Regions from separate parts of the Margalitia sp. FSL K6-0131 genome, predicted to be linked through region 1. Evidence: riboswitches for the same ligand, from Rfam matches in the RefSeq annotation. Region 1 holds a riboswitch; the other holds the start of a gene.
What was found. A riboswitch is a leader RNA that binds a small molecule or an ion and turns the genes downstream of it on or off. The one in region 1 is predicted to bind S-adenosylmethionine.

Region 2: linked by a shared signal. The riboswitch ahead of NSQ59_RS17790 (2,3-diketo-5-methylthiopentyl-1-phosphate enolase) and the one ahead of NSQ59_RS20240 (cyclase family protein) in region 1 are both predicted to bind S-adenosylmethionine.

The regions. Positions count from the first base shown of each region.
Region 1 is NZ_JBBOZS010000001.1:4,138,259-4,145,876, reverse strand. It holds gene NSQ59_RS20275 (AAA family ATPase) at 1-608, shown strand, start outside; gene NSQ59_RS20270 (GNAT family N-acetyltransferase) at 1,194-1,598, shown strand; gene NSQ59_RS20265 (hypothetical protein) at 2,182-2,346, opposite strand; gene NSQ59_RS20260 (ABC transporter permease) at 2,727-3,761, shown strand; gene NSQ59_RS20255 (ABC transporter ATP-binding protein) at 3,763-4,437, shown strand; gene NSQ59_RS20250 (hypothetical protein) at 4,614-4,886, shown strand; gene NSQ59_RS20245 (hypothetical protein) at 4,960-5,091, shown strand; SAM riboswitch class I at 5,146-5,247, shown strand; gene NSQ59_RS20240 (cyclase family protein) at 5,336-6,088, shown strand; gene NSQ59_RS20235 (5-methyltetrahydropteroyltriglutamate--homocysteine S-methyltransferase) at 6,140-7,243, shown strand.
Region 2 is NZ_JBBOZS010000001.1:3,627,746-3,635,363, reverse strand. It holds gene NSQ59_RS17800 (carbon-nitrogen family hydrolase) at 1-203, opposite strand, end outside; gene NSQ59_RS17795 (pyridoxal phosphate-dependent aminotransferase) at 358-1,530, shown strand; SAM riboswitch class I at 1,633-1,740, shown strand; gene NSQ59_RS17790 (2,3-diketo-5-methylthiopentyl-1-phosphate enolase) at 1,809-3,020, shown strand; gene NSQ59_RS17785 (2-hydroxy-3-keto-5-methylthiopentenyl-1-phosphate phosphatase) at 3,017-3,679, shown strand; gene NSQ59_RS17780 (methylthioribulose 1-phosphate dehydratase) at 3,676-4,314, shown strand; gene NSQ59_RS17775 (cupin domain-containing protein) at 4,311-4,844, shown strand; gene NSQ59_RS17770 (YkvA family protein) at 4,987-5,394, opposite strand; gene NSQ59_RS17765 (aspartyl-phosphate phosphatase Spo0E family protein) at 5,616-5,891, shown strand; gene NSQ59_RS17760 (MarR family winged helix-turn-helix transcriptional regulator) at 6,410-6,850, shown strand; gene NSQ59_RS17755 (M3 family oligoendopeptidase) at 6,992-7,618, shown strand, end outside.

The sequences.
Region 1 (7,618 bases):
TGAAGGAAGAATATGATCGGTCCGAGAATGAAGTGAAAAAATCAAAAATCTTATTAGAAGAATATATAGAACGAATGGAACGGTTTAAAGATGAACTGGAAGATACCATTAACATGAAGATTATCGGTGTGAACCAGAAATTTGTTCACTATATGTCTTTATTCGGTTTTGAAGGGAAAATTGAGTGGGATATGAACACCGATCGCCGCGGACAAATTCGGTATACACTTTTTATTAAGGCAAGAAAAGAAGGTCATCGTGGAAAATTAGAAGATGTTAGTGTGAAAGCACGTGGCGGTAAAGTTGGAAAAGGTGTATCAGGCGGTGAGGAATCACTCAGTTCTTTATTGTTTGCACTGGCGTTATTGCAAACAATCGAGGCATCACCAGGATACATTGTCCTAGATGAATTTGATAGTGCCCTTGATGAAGGGCGAAAAGAAAAAGTGTTTGGATTATATGAACAAGAATTGCAACGAAAAATGATTATTCTTACTCCAAAATCTCATGAAGAAGAGTACCTGTATCGTTTCTCGAAAGCATATGTCGTGCACCACAATCCAAATATACCAAAAAGTACAGTGTTTAAAGTGAAGCGTGTCAGGTGAAACATGGGGGCATTTTTTGTTATTATTAAGTTACAAAACTGTAAGTAACAAGCATGGCCAGTAGTTACTTTTCACATATTTCTCCACTAATTTCATAGGAAAGTTGTATAAAGTTATATCTCTTATAACTGGGATGAAGGACAACTTTCCTGTTACTCAGCTAAGTTTTGTCCTTCAAACCCACTATGGACATGTATTTAGTTATCCAACAAGAAACAAAGTGATGGATGTTTTCCCAATAAAAGATAAATACAGATAATAGTCCAGCAGTCAGTATGCACAAAGAAATAAACTGTAAATATTTATAAAATACTTTTTGGAACCTTTTTATTTTCTGATACCTCCAGCTAGTAGCATAATATAAAATTACCGTATTTTCCCTTAACTCCAAATTTTAGTTTATTGCCTTCAAAGAACAACAAAGTTTGCAGAAACAGTTAAAACTAAAAATAAAAGGATTTTTAGTCTTTATGTCGAACAATTGTATAGGATTCTAGAAATGCTTGGGGGACACTCTTTTGTTACTTTACTTTTGATACAAATCATCTGCCTAAAATTCTAAAACAAATTAGGAGATGATATAGTATGATATTTAAAAACTCACTCGAGGGTATAACCTCTAATATGCTTAAGGGTTTCTTTGTAGATTGGCCGAATCCGCCAAGTCCACAAACACATTTAAAACTCTTAAAAAACAGTAGTAAAGTGGTTATTGCGATGGATGAGAACACTAATCAAGTAGTTGGATTTATAACCGCTATTAGTGATGGAATTCTTTCGGCTTATATTCCACTTCTTGAGGTTTTACCGGAATACAAGAATAAAGGTATTGGCAAAGAATTAGTCAAGCAAATGCTAAAAGAACTTGATAACATCTATATGATTGATTTATGTTGTGACGATGACTTGGTTCCTTTTTATAAAAAGTTCGGAATGATGAAAGGAAATAGTATGATTTTTAGGAACTATCAAAGGCAATCAGGAAGTTAAAATAAGATTAAAACGGATACATGTAGTAACAATCCTGATTCTCTTTGAAGGTAAAAAGTAAAAAAGGTTAAATAAGAAAACAAAAAAGCATGGTAATATGAATTCGCCATGCTTTTTGCGTCTCATTAATCTTGTATTAAACTAATTAAAATGCGAAATCTCGCCAAAAAAGATTTAAATTACCATGTTTAATTATAAGAAAAGAGATGCTAACAAATATATTACCTTGCTAATAAATGGGATTATCAGATGCTCTTTATAGATATTTCATTCATTGATGTGCAAATTTTTTTGCATGGATGTCTGTTAAAACAGAATGTTGATTCCACAGTGTTTGAAAAATAAACGGAATAATTCCGCTTAAATTGGGAAATACCCATATTTCCTTAAAAATAAAGGAAGTTTTCCCGTTTATGTTATCCAATTCTTTGGATTTGGCCTTATTTAGAGCAGGTTTATCGGAAAATCTCCGCTTATTTCTGCTTCAAAAGCCTCCTATCTATACATTAACCGGAAAATCTCCGTATAAAAAGCATGGCGAATTCCTTTACGAATTACCATGCTTTTCCGTAAGTTATTTAACCTAATCTGCACCTGCCTTATATGCTGCTTGAACGGTTCCATCACTTGAAACAACTTGAATCTCTATATCCCGATTAAATGACCGTGGTATTTTCCCGATTACTTCCGCGATTGATTCCTCTTCGTAGTAAGCAGGTAGAAAAATAATCACCTTTTGTTGAGTCATTTTGCTCAAACATCCTTCTGAAAAATATAGCACTAATTTGGATACTAAAACTTATTGGATAAGGTCACCCACATTTACTGTTATTCCTTTTATATATCCTATGCAACAAATTTCAACAACGATAGACAAGAGTAAAAGGAGTGTTGGTTATTGTTAACAACCGGGACAATTTAAAGGAAAATATGTGCAGAGAAAATTCGCCAAAACGTGTATTGACGATACAAAATGTCATAGACTTGCTATGTCGTAGAAAAGTGCCTTTGCTATCCAAAGGCAGCAACACTTTAAAGTGTAAATTTTGAAATGTAACAGCCTGTTCATCGTCCGTTCATATTACGGTTGTATATTAAGGAAGTCGAAAGAAGATTGGAGGAATAAAGATGAACATCGCTTGGAAAGAAATGAAGAAAAATAAAGTGAGATTTTTAATTTTAGGTTCGATTGTTTTTCTCGTTAGTTTATTAACGTTAATTATATCCGGTTTGGCAAATGGATTATCACAAGACAATGCAGCATTAATTAAAGATTTACCAAATGGACAATTCTATATGACGAAAGATGCAGACGAAAACTATAATCTTTCAAGGATAAAGAAAAGCACACAAGATCACATCTTACAAAACCAAAAAGATGCTGCAGCATTTTCTATTCAGATGGGATTTTTAAATGATCGTGATGGGAAACAACGAAGCGTTGCATTTGTAACATCAACAGATTCCAAATTATTTACAAATGTAAAAAAGGGTGAAGTTGTCCTTGATAGTTCTATGAAAGACGAAGGTATAAAGATAGGAGATACCTTAACGAATAATCAATACAGCGGCAAGTTTATGGTAAAAGGTTTTGTAGACCAAAAGAAATTTAGCCATGCACCTGTGGCTTATATCAATATGCAGGACTACAAAGAAATGTATCGAGTCAATGAAATGCAATTGATATTCAAACCGGGAGATGATTCAACACAAGGAATAAAAGGATTACAATCATTTTCGAAAAAGCAGTTTCTTAACTCAATTCCGAGTTATAATGCAGAACAGATGTCCCTAAATATGATCGTATGGTTTTTAGTTGTCATCAGCGGCATGTTGTTTGCTATCTTTTTCTATATGATGAATGTCCAAAAAATTGGTCTATACGGTATTCTGAAAGCAATTGGTTTAAAAACAAGCAGCTTGTTCAAGATAATGTGGACACAGATGATTTTGATTACTGTCATTGCGCTTGCTCTATCGATTGGACTCAGTCAATTGTTTAATAACATAGCCCCTAAAGGAATACCTTTTAGTTTAACACCTGCAACAACTGTACAAATATCGATTGTCTTCCTTGTCATCGGATTTATTGGGGCTTCGCTATCGGGTATACAAATTAAAAAAGTTGAACCACTACAAGCTATTCAACAAGGAGAGGTTTAATATGTCATTATTTACGATTAATGAAGTGAGAAAAACGTTTACTAATGGGGATGTACAGGAGGAAATACTAAAGGGAATTAATCTTTCACTTAGGGAAGGAGAAGTTACAGCATTAGTGGGAGCATCAGGTTCTGGAAAAAGTACCCTTCTTACTATAGCTGCCGGCCTTCAACCCGCTTCCAATGGGCAAGTAATCTTTGATGGAAAAAATATGACTGCCATGAATGCTGAACAAGTTCGAAAAATACGTGCAAGTCAATTTGGGTTTGTCTTTCAATTCGCACATCTTGTTCCTTTTCTCACAGTAGAAGAGCAACTAATGTTAATGTTGGACGTATCTGAATCTACCCTCAGTAAACATGCACGAAAAAAGGAAATCGATAAAGTATTAAAATTGGTAGAAATGGATCACCGGAAAAATGCTTATTCATCATCATTATCAGGTGGTGAAAAGCAGCGTGTAGCCATTGCTCGTGCGATTATCCATCAACCCAAAGTCCTGTTTGCAGATGAACCTACTGCTAGTTTGGACTCAAAAAGGTCAAAGGACGTTATGACGTTAATCAGAGATTTAACAAAAACGTTGAATATCACGACTTTAATGGTTACCCATGATGAAGAAATGCTATCATTTGCTGATCATGTTATTAAAATGGGCGATGGAGTAATATTGTAGAAAAAAATATATTCCGTTGACTTAAAGAATACATCTTAATGAGTTAACTGTTTGAGAACAGCCCTAACGCTTTGTGTTGGGCTGTTTTTTTTCTAATACTTCTATTTCATGCAAAAATCATTTTTCTATTATTTACAAAATAATCTAAATATATGAATATTTAGGGAGGGAGATTTTTGAAAAAAGTTATTACAACGATAATTATTGCGGCATTTTTATTTGTGGTTAGTGTAAATAGTGCATCCGCTCATTCCGGAAGAACGGATAGGCTAGGTGGACATTTTCGAACAAGTGACTGTGTCTATATGTTTCATCACCCGACTAGTCAAGTTTCTGGTAAATCGAAATCTACTATTGTTTCTCTAATAAAAAAATATAATAGTAATTACAAATGTAATAGAACATTAACAACTCAGAAGGTATTGTGGAATACAGTAAGACATAAATAGTATTACCCACCCAAAAGGTGGGTTTTTACGTATTAATAATCTATAACTAGAAACGTAAAAGGGGAAGAAGATATTGATCATATACGAAGCAACAAAATCTGAATTTATCTCAGATGTAACAAATGAATTAATAGAAGCATCAAAGTTTAAGAAAAGATCCTATATTAAAGAAGACCTAGAAAAATCCTCCATTAACCCATGTTGACAAATTTCCTTTCAAATTGTATAGTAAATTCCATAACTTAATATTTTGAATTTTTTCTTATCCAGAGAGGTGGAGGGACTGGCCCTTTGAAGCCTCGGCAGCGGACTTTTTTAAGTACTGTGCCAATTCCAGTAGCGTAAGGCTAGAAGATAAGAGGAGCAGGTAATGTTTTCGTCTATTCACCCCTCTTCTGTTTTCTAGAAGAGGGGTTTTTAATATTTACATTCATATATGAGGTGATTTTATGTCAACAGTAAAAACAGATAATGAGCTTTTGAAAGTCTTTGAGGTACTTCAAAGGAAAGAATGGGTTGATCTCACACATACTTTTGGCCCGAATTCCCCACATTTTTCCGCTTTTGACGATGCAGAGTTTACAACACTTTTTACCCATGATGATGGCTTTTTTGCACAAGGTTTCCATTTTCCAGGTCAGTATGGAACACATATCGATGCCCCCATACATTTCGTTCGAAACAAACGTTACCTTGAGGATCTAGAGCTAAAGGAACTCGTATTGCCTCATATTGTAATTGATAAATCGAGGGAAGCGGAAGAAGATAATGACTTTATATTATCTGTTGATGATGTCTTAAAGTTTGAAGCGGAACATGGAAAAATCGAAGCAGGTACATTTGTCGCTTTACGTACTGATTGGGGGAAGCGTTGGCCTAATAAGGAGGCATTTGAAAATAAAGATAAAGAGGGAAATAGTCACACTCCGGGATGGGGAATAGAAGCCTTAAAATTTTTATTTGAAGAAAGAAAGATTAAAGCTGTTGGACACGAAACATTTGATACAGATGCGGCCCTTGATTTTCGCAAAAATGGTTCCCTCGTTGGTGAATACTATGTGCTTGAACAAGATACATTTCAAGTGGAATTGTTGACGAACCTAGATAAGTTGCCAGCCAAAGGAGCTGTAATTTTCAATATTAGTCCAAAGCCTGAGAAAGCAACTGGTTTTCCAGTTCGTTCTTTTGCTATTTTGCCATAAATACTTAATACATTTGATAGATTTAAAAAATACTAAGGGAGAGAGATTAAAATGACAAAAACATTAATAAAAGCTCCATTCAGAGCAGACCATGTGGGAAGTTTATTACGACCAGCAAGAATTCATAAGGCCAGGAAGGATTTCCAAGAAGGGAATATTACAGCACAAGAACTACATGAAATTGAAACAGACGAGATTAAGAAAGTTGTTGATAAACAAATCGAAGTCGGACTGCAAGCTGTCACAGATGGAGAATTCCGCCGAAGATTTTGGCATACGGATTTTCTAGAGCATTTAAATGGTGTAGAGGGCTACATTCCAGAGCATGGCTTTAAATTTAAGGGGGAGGAAACAGAACGATACAATGTTCGTGTGGTTGGAAAAATCTCATTTAACCCTCATCACCCACATGTAAAAGACTTTATTGAATTTAAAGAAATCGTTGGAGACCGTGCCATTGCAAAGCAAACGATTCCGAGTCCTAATCAATTATTTAACACTGGTATCCGTAATCTGGATGTTTATCCTAACATTGAAGAATATGCAAATGATATTATTCAAGCGTACCGCGAGGCAATTAAAGCCTTTTATGATGCTGGCTGCCGTTATCTTCAGCTAGATGATGTCTACATTGCAGGTCTTAATGCACCGGAAATTCCATTTCATGATAGCGGTTATTCCCGTGAAGAATTAATAGAATTAGCCTTACGTGTTGCAAATGGAGTACTGGAGGATAAACCGGAAGATCTAATTGTAACGACTCATCTTTGCCGTGGTAACTACCGATCGAAATGGGCTTTTGAAGGCAGTTATGCAAAAATCGCGCCAACCTTATTTGCAAAAGAAAAAGTCAACGGATTTTTCCTGGAATATGATGACGATCGTTCGGGAGATTTCAAACCTTTGGAATACATTCCAAATGGGGGCCCCCAAGTCGTGCTGGGTGTCTTCACATCGAAGCATGGTAAATTAGAAGATAAGGAGACCATTAAAGCACGCGTGAAGGAAGCAACAAAATACGTACCATTAGAGCAATTATGTATCAGCCCTCAATGCGGTTTTGCTTCTACTCATCATGGGAATATTTTATCCGAAGAAGAACAATGGGCGAAGTTGAAATATATTGTAGATATTTCTAAAGAAATATGGGGATAGGAAATAACTAATTTTTAACCAAGTTGTTTTAAAACGGTGAATCACCCAAAAGTGTTGTTAAATAAACAGTTTTGGGTGTTTTTTCTAGGAAAGATGAAATAGGCAGAATTTGAAATGAACGATTGTCTATTTATTATTCTTGCCTTCTATCGCATGCACATTCTTCCAATTTTCATATTAAGTTTTATTTATCGTAGAAAAGTATCTGATTTTTTAATTATTCAAGCCCTAACACAAAATGTTCAAGTGCTCCTCATGAAAAAAAGAGAGTTCGCAATAAAATGCAAACTCTCTTTTTTAGTTGCCCCTGCCAAGGAATTTAATCTTACCATAAACCGATAGAAAAGTTTATAGTGGACTAGGGAATCTTTGTGG
Region 2 (7,618 bases), 510 kb from region 1:
AAACGCACAGATTCCTTTGCATTTTCATCCCCAATTTCGAATAATCGAGTTAGATCGTATCCAGTAGTCCATAACTCTGGTAGAATAGCAATATCACAATTTGCCTTTGCAGCTTTTTGAATCCACTTTCTAGCTTCTGCATAATTTTTATCCGGATTACCATACTTAATATCCATTTGAATACAGGCGATTTTCCACTTCATCCATACCACTCCTCAAAAAATTCCTTTACATCGTATTGTTTTCGTTATAACATTTGTAATTAGATTTTGAAAGTAATATTTAAAAACAGGCGAATATTCCTTACAATTTGAAGTTACATAACACTTTATAAATATAATTAAAAAGGGTGATTTTATGAAAACGTTTCCTAAATCCGATATTCTGAAACACTTACCGAAGCAATTTTTTGCATCCCTAGTTTCAAAGGTGGAGCAGGTGAAAACGCAAGGGCATGATGTGATAAATCTTGGACAAGGAAATCCGGATCAGCCTACACCTGAGCATATTGTCAAACGATTGCAGGAGGCAGCTTCCAATCCTATTAATCATAAATATTCCCCTTTTAGAGGATATAGTTATTTAAAAGAAGCGGTTGCAGCGTTTTATAAACGTGAATACGGGGTAACACTTGACTCGGAAACAGAGGTGGCAGTTTTGTTTGGCGGAAAAGCTGGCCTTGTGGAAATTTCCCAATGCTTGCTAAATCCCGGTGATACGGTACTTGTGCCAGATCCGGGATATCCGGACTATATGTCAGGAGTAGCGTTGGCCCAAGCAGTGACGCATAATATGCCTTTACTTGCAGAGAATCATTTCTTGCCAAAATATGATTCTATTCCACAGAAAATCGCAGATTCGGCAAAACTGATGTTCTTAAACTATCCAAATAACCCGACAGGTGCGTGTGCAGATGTGTCTTTCTTCGATGAAACGGTTCAATTTGCGGAAAAGCACAATATTTGTGTAGTACACGACTTTGCTTATGGTGCAATTGGCTTTGATAATAAAAAGCCAGTGAGTTTTCTGCAAGCAGAAGGTGCAAAAAATACTGGAATTGAAATTTATACATTATCTAAAACATATAATATGGCAGGGTGGCGTGTAGGATTTGCTGTTGGAAATGCAAGTGTGATTGAAGCGATAAATTTGATACAGGATCATTTGTATGTTAGTTTATTTGGAGCTGTACAAGAAGCAGCAGCGGCAGCGCTTTTGGAATCACAAGAATGCGTCCATGAATTAACGGCAATGTATGAGGAGAGAAGAAATGCTTTTATCAAAAGCTTACAAGATATTGGATGGGACGTTCAAGCACCAAAAGGATCTTTTTTTGCATGGTTAAAGGTACCAGACGGGTATTCTTCCATTGAATTTTCGGATTTGTTGTTAGAGCGTGCCTATGTTGCAGTAGCACCAGGGATTGGCTTTGGGGAATACGGGGAAGGCTACGTAAGAGTAGGTCTATTAACGTCTGAATCCAGACTGACAGAAGCAGCCAATCGTATAAAGAAATTAAATATTTTTTGATTGACAACCTGAAAAAATGGTGGCATAATTCATAATAATTTGAAGTAAAGATTAAATTGAAAACGCAAAAAAGTATATAAAATCGAATTAAAAATAAAATGATTCTTATCAAGAGCAGGTGGAGGGACGAGCCCTTTGAAGCCCGGCAACCGATCTAATTTGTTTAGACACGGTGCTAATTCTTGCAGCTATAAGGCTGAGAGATAAGAAGAAGTTTTTCCATAAAACCTCTTCTTATGAAGAGGTTTTTGTATTTTTTAATGTGGAGGGCAAATAACTTGAGTGAGGTAATTGCAACATATTCCATATACGGAAAACCGAAAACATTTGATAAAAAGGCAGAAGATATTGCCTTAGGATTAACCATCGGCTCTTGGACAAATTTGCCGATTATTGAACAAGATCAGTTAAAGAAGCATAAGGGAAGAGTTATCTCCGTGGAAGAGATTAAAACTGATTCTGAAGAAAATGCCAAGGCAACGATCAAAATTGCATATCCATCCGCTAATTTTACACCAGATTTACCAGCTATATTGACTACGGTTTTTGGAAAACTCTCTTTAGACGGAAAAGTAAGATTAGTAGATTTAGAGCTAGAAGGGGATATTACTAAATATTTTAAGGGTCCGCGCTTTGGTATTCATGGTATACGTGAAAAACTGAATATATTTGACCGCCCCCTCCTTATGAGTATTTTTAAAGGCGTAATCGGCAGGGACATCCCTTTTCTAGAAAAACAGCTCCGTAATCAAGCGCTCGGTGGTGTTGACTTAGTCAAAGACGATGAGATTTTATTTGATTTAGAATCAGCACCCTTTGAAAAGCGAATTGAAATGGGGAGAAGGGTTTTGGATGATGTCTTTCAGGAAACAGGGAATCGAACCTTGTATGCTGTTAATTTAACTGGAAGAACATTGGAACTCCGAGATAAAGCTAGAAAAGCCAGAGAATTAGGTGCTGATCTTTTATTATTTAATGTTTTCACCTATGGCTTAGATGCTCTGCAACAATTGCGGGAGGACGATGAGATTGGTTTGCCGTTAATGGCACATCCAGCTTACAGTGGTGCAATAACACAATCAAAAGAATATGGTGTTTCCCATTCGTTGTTATTAGGGAAATTACTGCGATTAGCAGGTGCGGATTTTTCGCTGTTTCCATCTCCGTATGGAAGTGTAGCTTTGGAAAAAAACGCTGCATTGTCGATAGGGAAAGCATTAACGGAAGAAAGCTTTGTAAAAACGACTTTCCCAGTTCCATCCGCAGGGATTCATCCAGGATTGGTGCCGCTTCTTTACCAGGATTTTGGACTAGATAGTGTTATTAATGCCGGTGGAGGAATTCACGGACATCCTGAAGGTGCCATTGGCGGCGGAAAAGCGTTTAGGCAAGCTATCCAGGCAGTTTTACAGAATCAATCTCTCGAGGATGCAGCCTCCCAATTTTCTGAATTAAGGACAGCACTTGAATTATGGGGGGCGGCGAAGTGAAGCAACCGATAATTTTTTGTGATTTTGATGGGACGATTACAAATTCTGATAATATTATTTCGATTATGAAGCATTTTGCACCAGATGGTTGGGAGCAAATAAAGAATCAAGTACTTTCTCAAGCTGTTACGATTGAAGAGGGAGTAGGCAAAATGTTTTCCTTATTGCCGTCTGGTTATAAAGACGAAATTGTTCAATATGTAAAGCAAAATGCAACGATTCGCGATGGTTTTCAAGATTTTGTTCAATTTACAAAGTCAAAGAATATCCCTTTTTATATTGTAAGTGGAGGTATCGACTTCTTTGTTTATCCAATGCTTGAGTCATTCGGACCATTTCAAGCTGTTTTTTGCAACCATGGAGATTTCAGCAGTGAGAACATACAAATTAAGTGGCCGAACCCATGTGATGATCATTGTTCCAACGGATGTGGGTGCTGTAAAACATCTATTATTCGCAAGCTTACGAATGAGAGCCATTTTAAAATTGTAATAGGTGATTCTATAACGGATTTAGAAGCTGCTAAGGTTGCTGACCTGATAATAGCACGAGATTTTCTGGCTGATAAATGCAAAGAATTAGGTCTTCCCTATTATCCGTTCCAAACCTTCAATGATTGTATAGGTATTTTAGAAAAAGAATTGGAGGTGAGGGTATGACTATTTTAGAGGAAAGATGGAATGAACTAGCTGATATAAAGGATGAATTAGCGGTCAGAGATTGGTTCATGGGGACAAGTGGAAATCTGGCTATAAAGGTTCACGATGAACCGGTCCACTTTCTTGTAACCGCAAGCGGAAAGGATAAAAGAAAAAGAACCAGTGAAGATTTCTTGTTGGTAAATCAATATGGGAAACCTGTACATGATACATCATTAAAACCTTCTGCCGAAACACTGCTTCATTGTGAAATTTATCAAAAAACGAATGCTGGGTGCAGTTTACATGTACATACAGTAGCCAATAATGTCATTTCTGAATGGTATTCATCTGAGAAAGAGGTGGTGTTTAAGGGGCTAGAGTTAATAAAAGCATTTGATTTATGGGGAGAAAATGCCACTTTAAAAATTCCCATTATTCCAAATCATGCTCATATTCCTACATTAGCAAGTGAGTTTTCTCATTATCTTCAAGAAGATAAAGGGGCCGTTTTGATTCAAAATCATGGTATTACTGTATGGGGTAAAAATGGCTTTGAAGCGAAAAAACTATTGGAAGCTGCAGAATTTTTATTTCAATATCAACTTACCATTTTACAATTAGAAAATGTTAAATTAGGAGGAATAACATTATGACAACGATTAAGATTCAAGGTACAAACAGAGTGATTGATAATCAAGAGGAAGTAGTTGAATTCTTGCAAGATCAAGGGGTTATTTATGAAAGCTGGGATATTGCAAAGCTACCTGAACATCTTCAAGAAAAATATGTTTTATCCGAGGAAGAAAAGCAAGAAATATTGGATGTATTTAAAGACGAAATCGCGGACATTTCTGCAAGAAGAGGCTACCAGGCACATGATATTATTTCTTTGGCAGAACATACACCAAATTTAGAACAATTATTGCAAAACTTTCAACAAGAGCACCATCATACAGATGATGAGGTCCGATTTATTGTAAGCGGTCATGGTGTCTTTATTATTCAAGGTTCTGATGAGGACTTCTTTGAGGTTCATTTAAATCCTGGCGATCTTATTTCCGTACCAGAAAATGTTCGCCATTACTTTACATTATCCGAAGACCGCAAAGTGGTTGCAGTAAGAATATTTGTTACAGAAGCAGGATGGGTTCCAATTTACGAGAAAGATGAAGTAGAAGCATAAACCAAATGCGCTAGCGATAGGCGCTATTGAAATTGAAGTGCAAATTTCACCTGTAGCTAGACGTAGGACATTTTTTAAAAGCTTATCCATAGTAAATTTTTTATAATCAATGACCAGGAAGAAACTTTTCTCCTGGTCTTTTTCATTCTTCCCGATCATTGTTTTTCTTCCATTCAAGATATTTTAGCAGGTCCTTATCGATTTGTGAAAAGATCAGAGCAATAACGGCTGCATCATCAATATAACCAAATCCAAAAAGAAAATCCGGAATAATATCAATAGGGGAGATAAAATATAAAAGCCCGACTATTATCATACTAATCGTTTTGTAAGGAATATCTCGATATTCCCCGGTAACCCATGATTTTAACAGTTGAATAAGTAATGATAATTTTCTCCAAACACTCCCTAATGTCAGCTTATTATTTAAAGCTTTTCGTTCCGTACGTGAGAGAAGAATGTCAGTCCCCTTTTTATCATGAAGGTATTTTTTTGCTTCCTTATAAAAAAGCTTATATGCTATTTTTCCTAAAAGTTTTTTAATAAACATCTTATCACTCCCAATAATAGTATTTGCTGATACAGAAGAAAAATGTCGAACCAAGCTATTTTTGTCGAAAATACGCGGGAAATATGTAGAATAACAAAACTTTTTTAGAACCTTTGTCTAATATTGCGAATCTATTTACTTTTTCGTCAATACCTGCGATAATTCTCAAGTGAATTAAATAATTCGTTATTTGAATAATATTGTGGTTGAAGGAGATAGTAATGGTGTATAGTGATACAGTATCAGAAGATAGTTTTTTAAATCAAATTCAAAAAAAACGGGAAGAAATGATTGACCTTGGTAAATGTTATGGCTTAACAGATAAAAAGACAGTTGCCTGCAGTCAGCAATTGGACGAGCTTCTTAATGAGTATCATTACCTCTTCCAGGAAGGAAATGATCAAGATCAGGCAAGTATTGTGAAAGAAATGTCTTTTATTTTGTATTGTCAAACAGGGAAATCCATTTCACGTGATCAATTAAAAAGAGTGTATTAACAAGAACATAATGATGGGTCTGCTTAACAACTTACAAGAGAGTCTTCAAATGGTAATGAAATCATAAAGAAATGAACAATCATATTATACTTCAATACCACCATCAACCATTTCCTCATACATTAGAAAAGGTTATCCTTTATTTTTGGGTTAACCTTTTTTTATATTAATTTAAGAAATTACAAGATTAACTTAAGATTAAAATAAATTGACAAATATTTCTATATTCCTTATAATATCAATAATTTTATGTAGTAGGAATCAAATGCGGCAAACGCCTTGAACATCGTCGTACGTACTATTGAAATTTTCAGTGCTAATTTCACCTGAAGATTTAGGAAACAGGGAGGTAATTCAGAAACCAGTGAAATTGGCACTTGAAAATTTTCCTGATGCCCTTTCCGAATGGGAGACTAGGAGAGTATGTTAGTCGGGTTAAACGGAGACAACTTGGTTAGGCAGTTATTCGCAGAGTTAAAATGTAAATATTCCTATACGAACGAAAAGGAAATGATAATATGGAACATGATGAACAACAAGCACTAAAATTATTTATTGTTTTATCTAGAGCGTTTCGTGCCATAAATGAATATTCGAATCAATTTATTCAGAAATGCGGACTTCACCCAACAGAATTTGCTGTTTTAGAATTGTTATATCATAAAGGCGAACAGCCATTGCAGCAAATTGGCGGAAAAATTCTTCTTGCAAGTGGAAGTATTACATATGTAGTGGATAAACTAGAGAAGCGGGAGTTGCTTATTCGCGTTACATGTCCAGAAGATCGTCGTGTAACATATGCTCATATAACCGAAAAAGGGAAAGAATTAATTGCATCCATTTTTCCCGAGCATCGAAGTCGAATTCAAAAGTCGATGTCTGTGTTGAATTCGGATGAAAAGGAAATGGCAATCGAGTTATTGAAGAAAATTGGATATAATACAAGGAACTTAATCTAGGCAGGCATCTCATTTTGAGGTGCTTTTTTATGTTTAAATGAACTCGATGATGTGCAAAGTTTTTTTTATGAAATAAAGGACTTTCGCACGAGAACAGCGAATATTATGGGAGTATTCTATTATCAAGGGGTGTTAATACATATGAAATTCGAAGATTATAAATATGAAAGACCAAACATGGATGAAGTAGAGGCTGCTTTTCAATCGGAAATTGAAAAGTTTGAAAATGCAGAAAGTGCCTCAGAGCAAAGCGAAGCGATGAATCGGATTAATCAAATTCGCAACCAGCTTGGCACGATGTTTAACCTTTGCTCCATTCGTCACACTGTAGATACAAACGATGAATTCTACAAAGCAGAAAATGACTATATGGATGAAATTGCTCCTATAGTAGAGGGGTTTGTTTCGAAGTATTACCAAGCACTGGTTTCCTCTAAATTCCGTTCTGAGTTGGAAGAAAAATGGGGAACTCAGTTGTTTGCTTTAGCAGAAGCACAGTTAAAAACTTTTTCTCCTGAAATCATTCCACTTTTGCAAAAGGAAAATAAGCTTTCCTCTGAATATACGAAACTTGTAGCATCAGCAAAAATCATGTTTGAAGGAGAAGAAAGGACGCTTGCGCAATTGCAGCCATTTACGGAATCAAAAGACCGTGAAATGCGTAAAAATGCAAATGAAGCAAGATTCGGATTCTTTGCAGAGCATGAGGAAGAGTTTGATTCGATTTACGATCAATTAGTGAAAGTAAGAGATGAAATCGCAAGAACT